DNA from 2 places in the Lysinibacillus sp. C5.1 genome. Region 1 is predicted to be linked to the other one. Evidence: predicted binding sites of a transcription regulator. Region 1 holds the regulator's gene; the other holds the start of a gene.
What was found. Region 1 encodes Rex, which represses fermentation and respiration genes when NADH is low (regulators of the CRP and FNR family bind a similar motif). Its sites were predicted from a motif close to TTGTGAAATATTTCACAA; they were not measured.
Positions count from the first base shown of each region.

Region 1 (7,944 bases):
GCGCTGCTGCTACCGCTTTGTCAATCCCTTTACGGATGCCAACAGGGTTTGCACCAGCTGTTACGTTTTTCAAACCTTCACGGATAATGGCTTGAGCAAGAACTGTTGCAGTCGTTGTACCATCACCAGCAATTTCATTTGTTTTAGAAGCAACTTCTGCTACTAATTTTGCACCCATGTTTTCGTATGGATTTTCAAGTTCAATTTCTTTTGCAATTGTTACACCATCATTTGTAATTAATGGTGAGCCGAATTTTTTTTCTAACACGACATTACGACCTTTAGGACCTAATGTCACTTTCACTGCGTTTGCTAATTTATCTACACCTTGAAGCATTAATGAACGAGCTTCTTCTGAGAATTTAATGTCTTTTGCCATTTGAATTTACCCTCCTGAAATGGAATATTCGTTAAGCTTGATTCATATAATAATAATTATCCAATAATTGCAAGAATATCGCTTTCGCGTAAGATTAAGTATTCATTGCCTTCATATTTAACTTCTGTACCTGCGTATTTAGAGAAAATAATGTGGTCGTCAACTTTAACGTCAAGCTCTACACGTTGTCCGTTTTCTAAAACACGACCTGTCCCAACTGCTACTACTTTACCTTCTTGCGGTTTTTCTTTTGCAGAGTCTGGTAGTACAATCCCAAATGCAGATTTTTCTTCTACCTCGATTAGTTCGATGACAATACGATCTCCTAGTGGTCTTAACAAGTAAAACAACCTCCTATTAATTTAAATATTAGTTGAAAGTTTATTAGCACTCTATATCAACGAGTGCTAATACATTTATTATGATAATCAATCAATTCTTTTTTTGCAAGCGAGAACTTCGAAAAATTTTGTTTTCTTTCCATATTCCTCTACAATAGAAAGGAAGCTTATGAATGGAAAGGATTTTGACTGTGAATAATTCTCTAAAAAGCGTTCAGCATAAAAAAACTGCTCTTTACGTTTTAATCGTTTACATTATCATGCAAGTATCAGGTAGATGGTTGCTTTTACCGTTCCATCAATTCGTGATGAATACAACAGGCTTATCTCACGAACAAGCAGCTCCTATCACACAAGGCTGGTATATCGCACTCAGTTTTGCGATTGCATTGATTATAAGTTTAATTTTAACCACTCGCGATAAAACGTTTTGGGATGTCTATCAAGGTAAAAAAGAGTCTATCCCGCTTACAATTATGTGGGGCGTTTTAGGTTTCTTCCTTGTATTCTTCGGTCAAATGATTGGAGCGGCTATTGAAATGGCTGTTTTTGGAATCGAGGGTGGCTCACAAAACACTGCTGATATCGTAGCGATAGCTAAAGGTGCACCCATTGCCATTTTAGCGATTGTTGTCTTTGGTCCCATTTTAGAGGAATTTGTCTTCCGTCGCGTTATTTTCGGCTCACTTGTTCAAACGACGAATTTCTGGGTGGCGGCCATTGTTAGTGCTATTTTCTTCGCACTGATTCATTTTGATTTTTCACACATCCTGTTGTATACCATTTGTGGTTTAATCTTTGCTTTCCTATACCACAAAACAAAACGGATATGGACATCAATTATCGCGCACATTATGCTAAATGGCTTTGTAACGCTTATCCAATTAAACGCTGAACCGTTGCAAAAGTTTTTACAAGAACTGCAAAAAATGCAATAAAAAAAGCTGGATGTGATCATCACATCCAGCTTTTTAAATTAGTCATTCATTTCTTCTATTTGTCGTTTTTGCTCAGCCAACAAACGCTCCACTTGCTCACGTTCTGCTGCTATCCGTTCTTCCTCTAACTGCATTGCTTCAGCTTGTAAAAATTTACGATAGCCCCTGCGCGCTATAATAATACTAATCTCATAAATTACAAATAGCGGAATTGCTACAATAACATTTGAAATAAAGTCGGGTGGTGCAAGGAATACCGCTATCACAACTAACACGAAATATGCATATTTTCTGAACTTCACCATTAATTCAGGATTTAATATACCTAAACGTGCTAAAAATAACGTTACAACAGGTAACTGAAAAACGATTCCGAAAGGCATAACTAGGCGAAACAAAAATGAAAAATATGCGTTAATTCCTATTGTTTGTTTGATTTCTAAATCCGCAGATAAGCCCATCATAAAATGCATAACATATGGGAACAACACAAAATAAGAAAATGATGCACCTGCTATAAATAGAATAAACGAATAAGGAATATATTTTAAAGTAGCCTTACGTTCTGTCTCATGTAAACCTGGTGTGATAAACAACCAAATTTGATGAAGAAGCAATGGTGAACTTAAAACGAACGCTACAAAAACCGTCACTTGTAGGTAAATAACAAGAGGATCGGTCACATTAAACGCGTTTAAAGTTAGTTGCTCTGCTTCTTTACTATATTGAATATATTTAATAATTGGTTCAGCTAGATAAAAGCCAACAATAAGTGCAATAACAAAGAAAACAGCACAAATAAAGAGCCGTTTCCTTAGTTCTACTAAATGCTCTGTAACAGTTAATTCTCTTGGATTCATATTAAATTGACATCCTTAACTTACTTAACGTTATCATTTTCTTTATGTTCAATTACTTTCTTTTTTGCATCATCATCGTCATCAGCTAGACCTTTTGTTGCATTTTTAAATTCGCGAAGTGTAGAACCCATAGCTTTACCTAGCTCTGGTAATTTCTTTGGTCCGAAAATTAAAATTGCAACCACACCGATAATAACTAGGCCAACTGGTGTAATAGCACTTAAGTGCACAACCATTACAGCCACCTCCTCTTATATATATATCATTTTAACTTAAATTTTTAGGTTTGGCGAATTTATTTAGATAGTTTGAACGCCATCAATTGTAACTGTTTACAAAATTGTGAATGCACTTATTTATCGCTATTTCTTATTAAATAAATAAGCGCTTGCAATTCAACTGATAAATCTATTGTTAATAATTTCATAGAATCGGGTACAGTAATTCGCTCTGGTGTAAAGTTTAAAATACCTTTTGCGTCCATTGCAGCTAAGCGATCCGCCATCTTCTGAGCAGAGCGTGAAGATACTGTTAAAATAGCTAGGTCTGCCCCGTATTCAGCATACTTTTCTTCTAGTAAATCGGGATGATACACAGGAATATTGCTGATCATTTTCCCTTCCTTAGGCGCCTTCGAATCAAATGCCACCACAATGTGCGTATTATGATTTTTCTGGAAATTATACTTTAAAAAGGCATTACCTAAGTTCCCCACACCGATTAATGCTACTTTTGTTGTTTCATGCTGATCTAGTGTTTGACTAAAAAATGTCAATAGATGTTGTACATCGTAGCCATATCCCTTTTTCCCAAGCGCACCAAAATAAGAGAAATCACGACGAATCGTTGCAGAGTCGATTTTCATCGCTTCGCTCAATTCCTTCGATGAAATACGTTCCATTCCTTCTTGCGCAAAGTTTTGGATAAATCGATAGTAAAGAGGAAGTCTTTTAGTTGTGGCTTGTGGAATTTTCACTTCTTGTTTCAAACTTTTTCCTCCTTATAAACACATCAAATCCACAGAAGTGCATTTGAATATTCTTTTGAAACATGCTTATACAAATCAATTACATCACTGTGTAATTGCGTCCAGATATTTTCCAAGCTTATGCGGTAATCTGTGACATCCACTGGTGGATTTCCCTTTAGTTAACGGCGTTTTTTACGCCACTAACTAAAGAGAAATCGTTTCAATCTTACATGACAGCTTGGAATAAGTAAAGCACTGACATTGCAAGCAAATCCCTCATCATTTACACTAAGAATGAATTGAGGTGTCAAGAATGATTGTATTACAAGTCAATCAACTATATAAATCCTTTATTGCCGATGAAATTTTAAGTGGCGTAAAACTAGAAGTTCAACATCGTGATCGTGTCGCATTAGTAGGACGTAACGGTGCTGGTAAATCCACTTTACTAAAAATCATTGCTGGTCAATTGTCATATGATGCTGGCGATATTATCATTCCAAAAGGTGTACAAGTCGGCTATTTGGAACAACATGCTGGACTAAATTCTACGTTGTCAATTTGGGACGAAATGATGACAATTTTCGAACCGCTTCTTTCACAAGAAAAAGCATTACGTTCCCTTGAACAACAAATGGCTAATCCAGCCGTTTATGATAACTCTGACATGTATACAAAGATAATGTCCGAATATGACCAATTACAACATGATTTTAAAGATGCAGGTGGCTATCAGTACGAGTCTGATACACGCTCTGTTCTTCATGGAATGCAATTTTACCCAGAGGATTATGAAAAACCAATTAGCTCCTTGTCAGGGGGCCAGCGAACTCGTCTAGCTCTTGCTAAGCTGCTACTAAGCAAGCCCGATTTATTAGTTCTCGATGAGCCTACCAACCATTTAGATATTGAAACGCTATCTTGGTTAGAGAATTATTTAAAAGGCTATGAAGGCGCTATTTTAATTGTTTCCCATGACCGTTATTTCTTAGATCAAGTTGTTTCTATCGTCTATGAAGTATCTCGCCATCGCGTCACAAAATATACAGGCAACTATAGTGCCTATTTAGATGAGAAAGCAAAAAACTATGAGCGCGATATGAAAATGTTTGAACGCCAACAAGATGAGAAAGCCAAGCTAGAGGATTTTATTCAAAAAAATATTGCCCGTGCCTCGACGACCAAAATGGCACAAAGCCGACGCAAAATGCTTGAACGCACAGAATGGATGGACTCCCCTGAAGGAGATGAAAAGTCCGCTAGCTTCGGTTTTACAATTGAACGGCAAAGTGGAAATGATGTACTTTCTATTGATGCCTTAGCTGTTGGCTACGGTGACAAGCAAATTTCTAGTGGCATAACACTACGAACTTTTCGTGAAGACCGCATCGCATTAGTCGGACCAAACGGGGTGGGCAAATCCACATTATTAAAAACCATAGTAAAAGATTTGTCCCCACTTGCAGGGGAAATCCGCTATGGTACTAATGTGCAAATTGGCTATTACGATCAAGAACAGGCGAAACTATCTAGCAACAAGAGCGTTTTAAAGGAACTATGGGATGAATGGCCATTAATGAATGAAAAAGATATTCGCACTGTACTTGGTCGCTTTTTATTCAGCGGCGAAGATGTGGATAAAACGGTAAACTCTTTATCTGGTGGTGAGAAAGCTCGACTGGCATTGGCAAAGTTAATGATGCAAAAAGCGAATTTCTTAATTCTCGATGAGCCTACCAACCATTTAGATTTGGATAGTAAAGAGGTGCTAGAAAATGCCCTAATTGATTATCCTGGAACGCTCCTTTTCGTATCACATGACCGTTATTTCATTAACCGAATTGCTACCAAAGTTGTTGAGCTATCTGGAGAAGGTTCTTTTGAGTATTTAGGTGATTATGATTATTATCTTGAGAAAAAACAGGAGCTTTACGAAATTGCTCAAATGAAAGCAGCTTCTCAGTCACAACTACAATCAACAGCATCTGAAAAGACCTCTACTTCAACAATTGATAAAGAGGCAAAAAAGCGTGAACGCCAAATTAGAAGAACTATTGAAGAGCTAGAAGTCAACATGCAAAAAGCTTCAGTAGAAATTGCTCGTTTAGAAGAAGCACTTTGCGATTCTGAAATTTTCACAGACCATGAGAAAATTACACAACTACAAAATGAGTTAGCTACTGTTAAAGAACAGCACGAAGTCATTGAAATGGAATGGCTTGAGCTAAATGAAGAATTAGAAAATATTATTTTGTAAATCGTATAGCAACTGTATAATCTTTTAAGTACTTGGCACTAAACATAAATACCTTGCATAATATAAGCTCCTAAATCTTAAAAATCCACTTCGCTTTCCGCGGGCACACACGTAAGCCGCAACCCTCGCTATCGCGCGGAATGCCTTCGTCTTACGTTCTGCCGTGGATTTTTCCTCATAATTTTCAGAATTGTTTTAGTACCTGGCACCTTTAGCCATATGCTTGTCATATGGCTTTTTTCTTTACTCGCCTTAATTTTTCATATATATTGGTCAAGTGCTATTTTTCGACAAAAAATGCCCACAACTTTATTCACACTATAAAACTAGTAATATCAACATATCAACAGACTTTTCCACACTGTCCACAATTTCAAATTATTTAATCCACATAGTTTTGTGTAAAATACGCTACTATATATAGAATAATCACAACTTATGCACAAGTTATCCACATTTTGTGCATAAGTACGAATGTTCGCAGTTTTTTCACATGTTTTTTTCACACGTTCTGTGGATAATTTTCTGAATAATTTGTCAATTATTCTTTTTCTATTATAAATATATATATTCTTACAATATTCAAGATTTTATACGTAAAAAAAGAGGAAGCCCGAATAACTTGAGCCTCCTCTTTTCAATCTCTTAGTCAACCCACGATTTTAATTCCATACCCGGGCGACCATTCATCATCATATTTCCACGAATACCAGCTTCAAACATTGGTGTTGCGGCTGCTCCAATCATTGCTGCATTGTCTGTACACAATTTCAATGGCGGTACAAAAAATGGAATTCCCTCTTTTGCGAAAACCGTTTCAAGGGATGTGCGCAGTCCTTTATTCGCAGCTACTCCACCAGCTGCAATGACTTGTTTAACATTATACTCCCGCGCTGCACGCAATGTTTTAGCTGTTAGAACTTCCACTACACTTTCCTGAAAGCCCTTTGCAACTGCAGTTGGTGATATTTCTTCACCACGTTGATCCATATTGTGCTTATAGTTAATAACTGCCGATTTTAAGCCACTAAAGCTAAAATCATACGAGCCTTCTTCAAGCCATACACGAGGAAAAGCAACGGCTTCTTGCCCTTCATGTGCTAACTGATCTATACGAGGACCTCCAGGATATGGTAAGCCTAGCACGCGTGCAACTTTGTCGTATGCTTCACCTGCTGCATCATCTCGTGTTTCGCCAATCACTTCAAACGAACCATGCTCTTTCATATAAACAAGCTCTGTATGTCCCCCTGACACAACAAGGGCTAGAAGTGGAAATTCCATCGGTTGAACAAGTGCGTTAGCATAAATATGTCCAGCAATATGATGCACACCTAAAATCGGTATATTATTGGCAAAGGCAAACGCCTTTGCAGCATTAATGCCAATTAAAAGTGCTCCTACAAGACCAGGTCCTTCTGTAACAGCTACTGCATCTAAGTCAGAGGGCTTCATATTCGCTTGTTTTAGCGCCTCTTCAATAACAATAGTAATTTGTTCGACATGATGGCGTGATGCAATTTCTGGTACAACACCACCAAATCGCTTATGGCTTTCAATTTGTGAAGCTACCACATTTGAAACAATTTCAGAACCATTACGAATAATCGCGGCTGCTGTTTCATCACAGCTCGATTCAATTGCTAATATAACTCGATTTTCCATTATAAATTCACCCACATGACTAGGGCATCCTCCCCGTTATCTGTATAGTATCCTTTGCGTATGCCACCATCTTGAAATGCTAGCTTGCGGTAAAGGTTTTGCGCCACAGTATTGGTTTCACGTACCTCTAGGCTCATCACGTCCATTCCATGCTCACGTGCAATACGCATCGCTTCCCGCATTAAGCCTTCTCCGATTCCTTGTCCACGAGCCGTCTCTAAAACAGCCACATTGGTTATTTGCGCCGCATCTATAACCATCCACATGCCACAAAAACCAATTATAGTATTGTTTTCATCTACTGCTAAAACATAGTGTGCATATTGATTTTCATGCATCTCATAGTAAAAAGAATCCAATGTCCATGGTGTAGGAAATGTAGCAAGCTCAATCGCATATACCGCTGGAACATCCTCTGACACCATTTTACGATATACGATATTACTGCTCATGTGTCTTCTCCTTTTGCTCCTTTAACCAATTCGCTTCAGCCTCAGCAATGCGTTTATATTGCGGAGTAAAATGGTGAACTGC
Region 1 is NZ_CP066226.1:4,197,748-4,205,691, forward strand. It holds gene groL (chaperonin GroEL) at 1-379, opposite strand, end outside; gene groES (co-chaperone GroES) at 436-720, opposite strand; gene I5435_RS20600 (CPBP family intramembrane glutamic endopeptidase) at 894-1,658, shown strand; gene tatC (twin-arginine translocase subunit TatC) at 1,697-2,518, opposite strand; gene I5435_RS20610 (twin-arginine translocase TatA/TatE family subunit) at 2,539-2,754, opposite strand; gene I5435_RS20615 (redox-sensing transcriptional repressor Rex) at 2,871-3,506, opposite strand; gene I5435_RS20620 (ABC transporter ATP-binding protein) at 3,802-5,745, shown strand; gene tsaD (tRNA (adenosine(37)-N6)-threonylcarbamoyltransferase complex transferase subunit TsaD) at 6,391-7,410, opposite strand; gene rimI (ribosomal protein S18-alanine N-acetyltransferase) at 7,410-7,862, opposite strand; gene tsaB (tRNA (adenosine(37)-N6)-threonylcarbamoyltransferase complex dimerization subunit type 1 TsaB) at 7,852-7,944, opposite strand, start outside.

Region 2 (7,944 bases), 930 kb from region 1:
AAAGCCGAGAAAATGAGGATCATTTTCTCGGCCATTTTTATTAGTAACCCCAGATCATTGCAAATAATGTACCAAGGATTGTCACAACAGCTACGAATACTGAATATAGAATTGTTGTATATAACGTTTTCTTATCCTCAGATTCACCGATGTGCATGAATAATACTAATTGAACAGTTGCTTGCGCAAGTGCAGTCACTACTAGGATTGCAAATGCCATATTGTAAGACATATCAAATTTCACAACTGCTAAAGCGATAATTGTTAATAATAGTGAGAAGCCGAAGCCCATCACATGTTGTTTTGGGAATAGTTCCTTCATCAGCTAATCAGTCCTTTCAAGTAGACGAAGCTGAAGATGAAAATCCAAACTACGTCTAGGAAGTGCCAGTACAGTGAGAAGATAAACGCTTTGTTAGCCGTTTGTGGGTTTAAGCCACGTTTTGCTACTTGGATTAAAATTGCAACGCCCCAGAAGAGACCAAATGTTACGTGGGCACCGTGCGTACCAAGTAAAGTCATTAATGAAGATAAAAATGCACTTGTTGTAATTGTTGCACCTTCATGAACATAAGTGACGAACTCGTCAATCTCAATAACTAAGAAGCCAAGACCTAAGATAAGTGTAATGATGAAGAATGTCATCATTGCTTTTTTGTTGCCAAGGCGCATAGCATGAACGCCAAGACCGATTGTAAAACTACTTGCTAGAAGTAGGAATGTTTCTAGTAATACTGGTGTTAACTCGAAAATCTCAGCACCATTCGGGCCACTGCCTGTACGATTGTGAAGCACAAAGTAAACAGCAAAGAGTGTAGCGAATAACATGATTTCGGCGCCAAGGAAAACCCAGAATCCAAAAATCTTTAAGCGGTTTTCTTCTGTACTATATTCTAATGGAAGTGAAGAATCGATTTTCATATTATTTATCACCTCTCAAACTTTTTTCAGTTTCCATAATTTCTTCAACTGAAATGTAACGACCATGATCATCTTCAAATGAACGATGAGCCATGAAGCCAAATACAACAAGCATGCTGATGATGGCTGGAATCCAAAGACTAAATACTGCGAAGAATGCTGCTAGGAATAAGAAACCACTTGTCCAGAAAGGTGTACCTGTGTTGTTAGGCATGTGGATTTTCTCAATTTTACCTGCAGTAATATCGCGACCTTCTTTTTTCGCAAACCAGAACTCATCTAAACGTGTAATTGTTGGTACTACTGCAAAGTTGTATTCAGGAACTGGAGAATGAGTAGCCCATTCTAATGAACGACCATCCCACACATCTGCTTTTTCGTTACGTGGCATATGTTTCCAGCTGTAGTAAATGTTATAGCAAATTAACGCAAAGCCGACTGCAAGTCCAAGTGCACCGATGAACGATAGCAAGTTAAGTGGACCGTAACCAGTAGATTCAGAGTAAGTGTACATACGACGAGCGTAACCATCTAAACCTAAAATGAATAGAGGGAAGAACGCTACGTTGAAGCTGATAGCGATAAACCAGAAACCAGCTTTCCCTAATTTCTCATTTAAACGGAAACCGAACATTTTTGGCCACCAGAAGTGGTAACCTGCAAGTACACCAAATACTGTACCTGGAATTAATACATAGTGGAAGTGGGCAACTAAGAACATCGTATTATGATATTGATAGTCGGCACTTGCCATTGCGAGCATTACACCTGTAACCCCACCGATTGTGAAAATCGGGATAAAGCCAAGTGCATAAAGCATTGGGGTAGTAAATTGAATCTTACCGTGCCTCATTGTGAGCAACCAGTTGAACATCTTAACCCCGGTTGGAACAGCAATCGCCATTGTTGTAATAGAGAATACACTGTTTACCATAACGCCGTGACCCATTGTATAGAAGTGGTGGGCCCATACTAAGAATGATAGTAATGAAATAACAACCATACTCATTACCATTGATTTGTAACCGTATAAGTTTTTACGAGCAAATGTTGCAATGACTTCAGAGAAAATACCGAAGGCAGGAAGAATAACGATGTAAACTTCAGGATGTCCCCAAACCCAGAATAGGTTGGCCCAAAGCATGTCCATACCGCCATCTGTCATCGCAAAGAATTTTGTACCGAATTGACGGTCTAACATCATTAATGCAAGTGCTACAGTTAATACTGGGAATGCAAATACGATAATAACGTTTGTAATTAAAATTGACCAAGTAAACATTGGCATTTTCATTAAAGTCATACCAGGAGCACGCATTTTAAAGATAGTCGTGATGAAGTTAACACCAGTCAATAACGTACCAATACCTGATAATTGTAGTGCTAAAGAATAATAGTTGTTCCCAACAGTTGGACTAAATTCTGTACCCGCTAATGGGAAATAAGCTGTCCAACCTGAATCTGGTGAACCACCAATAATGAATGATAGGTTCAGTAAACCACAACCTGCTGCGAATGCCCAGAAGCTGACAGCGTTTAGACGTGGGAACGCAACGTCACGTGCACCGATTTGTAATGGAATAACGATGTTCATTAAACCGATAACAAATGGCATCGCCATGAATAAAATCATGATTAAACCGTGCGTAGTGAAAATCTCATTATAGTGTTGTGCATCAAGTAGTCCGTTATCAGGGACTGCTGTTTGTGCACGCATTAAAAGTGCGTCGATACCACCGCGGAATAGCATTAAAAGTGCAACGGCGATATACATAATACCGATTTTTTTATGATCGACTGTTGATAGCCAGTTTTTATAGAAGTAGCCCCATTTTTTAAAATACGTAAGGCCTGCTACGACAACTACTGCACCAACTACGATACTAATAGCTGCGCCTAAAATCATCGGTTCTTGCAGTGGATGGAATAATTCTTCCATACTCATAGGATGCGCTCCTTTCAAATTTGGAAATTAGTGTGAATGTGTTTCGGCATCTTTTTTGGAATGGTCCATATTTTCATGGTTCATATCTTCGTCAGACATGTCCATGTCACCATGGTCCATACCTCCCATATCCATATCACCATGTGCCATTGGTGCAGGGCTGAAATCTAAGTGAGTAGAAGAGTAGCTTGAACGACCTACATGTTCAGCTGCTAATAATTCTTTGAATTTTTCTTCAGTTAATGGTTTTTCGTTCGCTTTTACGTCTTTAACCCATTGATCGAAGTCTGCTTGTGTCATAGATTGTGCTTCAAATTCCATTTCCGCAAATCCACGACCATTAAAGTTTGAGTTACGTCCCATGAATGAGCCAACTTCATCAGCTGCAAGGTGAATAGTTGTTAACATGTCACTCATCGCATATTTTTGACCCGCTAACTGTGGAATCCAGAAACTTGTAATTGGTCCGAATGAATACAGTTTGAATTCAATAGGACGATCTGTTGGAATGTTTACATAGTTCACAGTTTCAATACCTTGCTCTGGATAGCTGAAGTGCCATTTCCAGTTTGAAGATGCTGCATAGATAACTAGTGGTTCTTTATTGTCATAACCTTCTGGTGTTGTTTCTACCGTACTAGTAGTTTTTACAGTAACAATTGCTAGGAATGCTACGATAATAATAGGAATAACTGTCCATGTAATTTCTAGTACATGACTACCTTCTTCATGAGGTGGCTCATAATCGGCAGAAGCTTTTGATGCACGGTATTTTGTTAGCATAAATGCAAAAAGCACATACACGACTAGTAAAATAACTGCCATTGTAATAATGGATAAAATAATTGTGTTTGATAATGTTTGAGCATTTGGTCCTTTTGGATTGAAAACAGTTAATGGTTCACAACCAGAAAGGATTGCGATAGCGCCAAATGCTAATAACATTAAGCTAAATTTTTTATTCATGTTTGACTCCTTTCTATAAAACGGCTATTCATAAATTTCATGTGTAGTAGTATTGATTCACATTTATAAATAGTGGGTATTGAGGTCACCTCTTTTATCTGATGTACCAATCAAATACGTTTGCATTAACAATGACAATGGCATGGTTCAATATGAAGCATTAAGTCTAGTAAATGATTGGTCTTTTGCAAGCGTTCACAAACATGATGATGTATGCACCATAAAATGGACAATTCTTCAATGTAGATGGTCGCATCATGTCTTTGTTTGCATATAGGATTATACGCCCGCAGCACCAGAAAAAAAAATATTTAATTATAGAACTGATAATGAATAGGGGGTGATTATGAACATTTTTTGAACAAAAAAAGCTATTTTACTATTGGTATTTTAAGGTTTTGTTAAATTAACACTGTATAAACGTTGAAAATACTGCGTTTGTCGTATTTAACTAAGTAAACAAATTTTTTGTGAAAATTATCATTTCACATTTTAGACGATGTTTTGTAATAAAGTCCATGATGCGACTGTGTTTTTGATACATTTTAGTTGCGTTTTATCTAAAAAAGGAGTATAAGAAAAGTCGGTTTTAGGTACCTGTAAGGATAAATTTTCTATGTAAGGGATGATTATAAAGGGGTATATTGGAACATTGTTGAAATTATGTTAACATAATTAAACGATTTGAAAAATTAACAAATATTAGTATATTAATATTAGTATTCGAAAAAAAGAACATCCAAATGCGTTGGATGTTCTGTCCTTCATTTAGGAACCGAGCTTCAACCACTTTGCAATTTGCAAATACAGTGTGTTTTGAAGTTTTGGTGCTAGGTTATTCATTTTTAACGCGAAATACAAAGTCTTCATTGCGTTCAATGTACAAGTACGCCCACTAAAAAAGCGTTGATTATAGCCTTGTGTTACTAAATGCATTTCGAATTTATCAAAAACTTGCTCTACCCATTCGGATAGTGCTTCCTCAGAATAATTCCTTGCTAATAATGCTTCAATTATATTGACTAAGCGTTCTTCCTCGTCGTTGATAAAAACAACATCTTTCCAAGTTACTAGTTTGAATGCATGTAAAATAGAAGGAGCGTGTTGCAAATCAAATTTCGGATGTTTAATTGTTATTGCCGCTAAATCTGCTCCGTGTGCAACACTGTGTGCCCAGCCTTTACCTTCTATATAACCTCTTGTATCATTTTCAAGTAACAAATAACGCCCTATTTTTTTAAAGAAAGATTGTAAGCTTGCGTCATCTAAAATAAGGAGTTCACCATCTTTTGCCAAAATGCTCGCTACTAGTAAAGCTGAAAAAGAGCGGGTGAAAACACTATCCGTCATTTGTTCTCCAATGTTAGCGTATAAGAAATCTTCACCGGTTGCCGTGTCAAATAAATATTGTAGTTGCTGAGCGCTTAGTAAATTATCACTCAATAAGTCGATAAATATTCTATAGATAAGGTGATCGCGAAGTTCTGCGTCTGTTGAACCGATATGCGCTAACATTTCCTTTAGTAGCCATTCGCCCTCCTTGTTAAAAAATGCTTGTCGTGCTGATAGGGTCATAGATGAAAATGTTTGTAATGCTTCTTTAATCTCCATGATGAATGCCTCCAAAAATAAATCTCTCGTTCATTATACATTTTTACTCAAGAAATTTGTCTGTAGCGAATTATTTAATGGTTACTTTCACAATAGGAATACCGCAATCTATAGAAAGCTGATATGATAATAGCGCAAAGGCTGGACAACCATCGTTGATGCACGACAAAAAGACATACTTGTAGTATGCCCAAGGCTCGGTTAAATGTAGTTTTAATGTATAAGACAGGAGTTTAGCTCGTCCTAACGTTTATGATGTTATTTTCATTGCAAGTTTCTCCCTATGTGAGAGCGTAGTTTAAGGTTCTTCGTATGTTTCACTTTATGGGAGAGGGGAAACGCTATTGTAGGCAGAAGTCAAACAACCCTATTATCACTTTATACTCGATATACATAAACGGAATTAGTTTTGCTTCCTATAAAATAACAGCCGATTTGATGCCGAGTGGCCATTCAATCATTGTATTTTGATTTGTTTTTAATTCCATAAGGATACTAGCATTTTTGATGGCCTCTAAAAGCCACTCACTATAATAGAGAGTGGGATGAGGATGCTGTAAAATACGTTTCATATCATTAGTGTCAATTTGCAAAAGTTTATAGTTGCATTCAATATGAACGCTTTGGGGAATAATAAAAAGTGACGCTTGATGTTGATGGCCAATAGAGATGGAGCCAGGAATATTCCCATGCATACTTGTAATATGTGTCGTTGCTTCTTTTGTAAATGTATTTAATTTTGTCTGTGTAAAAAATTCAAAGTCAATTGAATAATCTTGTAGCGGACCGTGTGCTGTCGTAATTGATATAACTTTAATAGATAATTCCTCAAAAACGGGGGAGATGCGACTATCAAATTCCATGATTGTATCCATTAATGGCATGTATTACACTCCTTATGAACAACTTGTATTGGTCTTGCTGACAATGAATATAGCGATGTCTGTTATGAATGAAAAAATATGGGTATTATTAATTATAATTCAATTTATTACAAAATATGAATAGAAATTCAATAGTTTTTGTTAAAAATAAACAATTAGTAAATCTAAAGAGGTGAGAAAATGACAAAGCATAAGCGTCATGTTATTAAACATGACAATATTGTTGTTTTTCCTGGTGCCATCCAAACATTAATTCGAGAGGGTCATATGTTTGCGGAAAAATACCAATATGAAGATGCGGTCGCATGCTTTGAAAAGGCGTTTTTATATGAAAGTGGAGATGAAAAAGCCTTATGTGCCTATGCCTATGCTTTATATGAGCTGAAGGGCTATGTGAAGGCAAAAGAAGTGTGTGAACAACTGCTAGCTCTAGGCACCTCAATGTATGTGGAAGTAATGGAACTATACATTACAATATGTATGCAATTGAAGGAATACCATCAAGTGGAGTCCATAATAACTACTTTGATAGAAGAAAAAGTACTTCCTGAAGCACAACTAGAAAAATTCGAACGCTTAAAAAGTATAAATAGTGAAGTGGCTAAAAAGCTTCAACAAAGAGAGGCTGTACAAGAACTTATTGAAGAACAAGAATATGACTTGGAGAAGTTTAGTGCACTAACACCAAATGAACAATCGTTGCGACTGCATCGTTTAATGGATACGAATGTACGACAATTAAAAAAACCCTTAAAGGCTATTATCGAATGTGCTGATATCCACCCATTTGTGCAAAGTCTTGCGTTAATATTACTTGTTGAGCAAGAAGTTTCGATTGATATCATCGTTTCAAAATTTAAACAAACAAAAACGGTCAATCCAATACATCTGGCACTGCCAAATCAATTAAAACAATATAATGACATAAAAAAAATTATCGAATCTAAATTAGAACAAGACCCATCAACGTTGGAAATGGTACAATATTTAATGGCTAAGCATGCTATTGTTACTTATCCATTTGAATGGTTTCCTTTTGAAGCCGATGATATTGCATATAGCTATATAGATTTTGTACAATCGATGCTTGGTAAGGTTCAGGAAATGGACTATGAAATCATTGACTTTTTACAAATGTTAGAAAAACTAACAGAACTCCATGAAGTATGAAATAAGTTGAAACTATACGCATCTATGATATACTAAAATGGTTGTCAAAATCGTAGTTACGAATAAATTGTCTAACATTTAAAATTGATCAACCCAATCCTCTACTTCACATGAGTAGGCGGATTTAATGTCAATGGCTTTAACTTTCTAGTAGGGTATGAAAACTTGAGCTAAATGTTAAGTCGCTGGCATATGTTGCGGATTTTTCAAACAAATCCGGACGCAATTACGTCAAGCGTGATTGAAATTAGATTATTTTGGAGGTATTTATACATGTCAGCAAAATGGGAAAAACAAGAAGGTAATATCGGTACTCTAACAATTGAAGTACCAGCTGCAGAAGTAGACGCAGCGATGGACCAAGCATTCAAAAAAGTTGTAAAACAAATTAACGTACCAGGTTTCCGTAAAGGTAAAATGCCTCGTAAAATGTTTGAACAACGTTTT
Region 2 is NZ_CP066226.1:3,270,401-3,278,344, reverse strand. It holds gene qoxD (cytochrome aa3 quinol oxidase subunit IV) at 41-322, opposite strand; gene qoxC (cytochrome aa3 quinol oxidase subunit III) at 322-921, opposite strand; gene qoxB (cytochrome aa3 quinol oxidase subunit I) at 923-2,866, opposite strand; gene qoxA (cytochrome aa3 quinol oxidase subunit II) at 2,894-3,832, opposite strand; gene I5435_RS15975 (DUF2785 domain-containing protein) at 4,601-5,443, opposite strand; gene I5435_RS15970 (hypothetical protein) at 5,860-6,327, opposite strand; gene I5435_RS15965 (DUF3196 family protein) at 6,508-7,497, shown strand; gene tig (trigger factor) at 7,771-7,944, shown strand, end outside.
Region 2: qoxA (cytochrome aa3 quinol oxidase subunit II) is a predicted target of Rex. The motif match lies at 4,016-4,033, and genes of this name have one in related genera.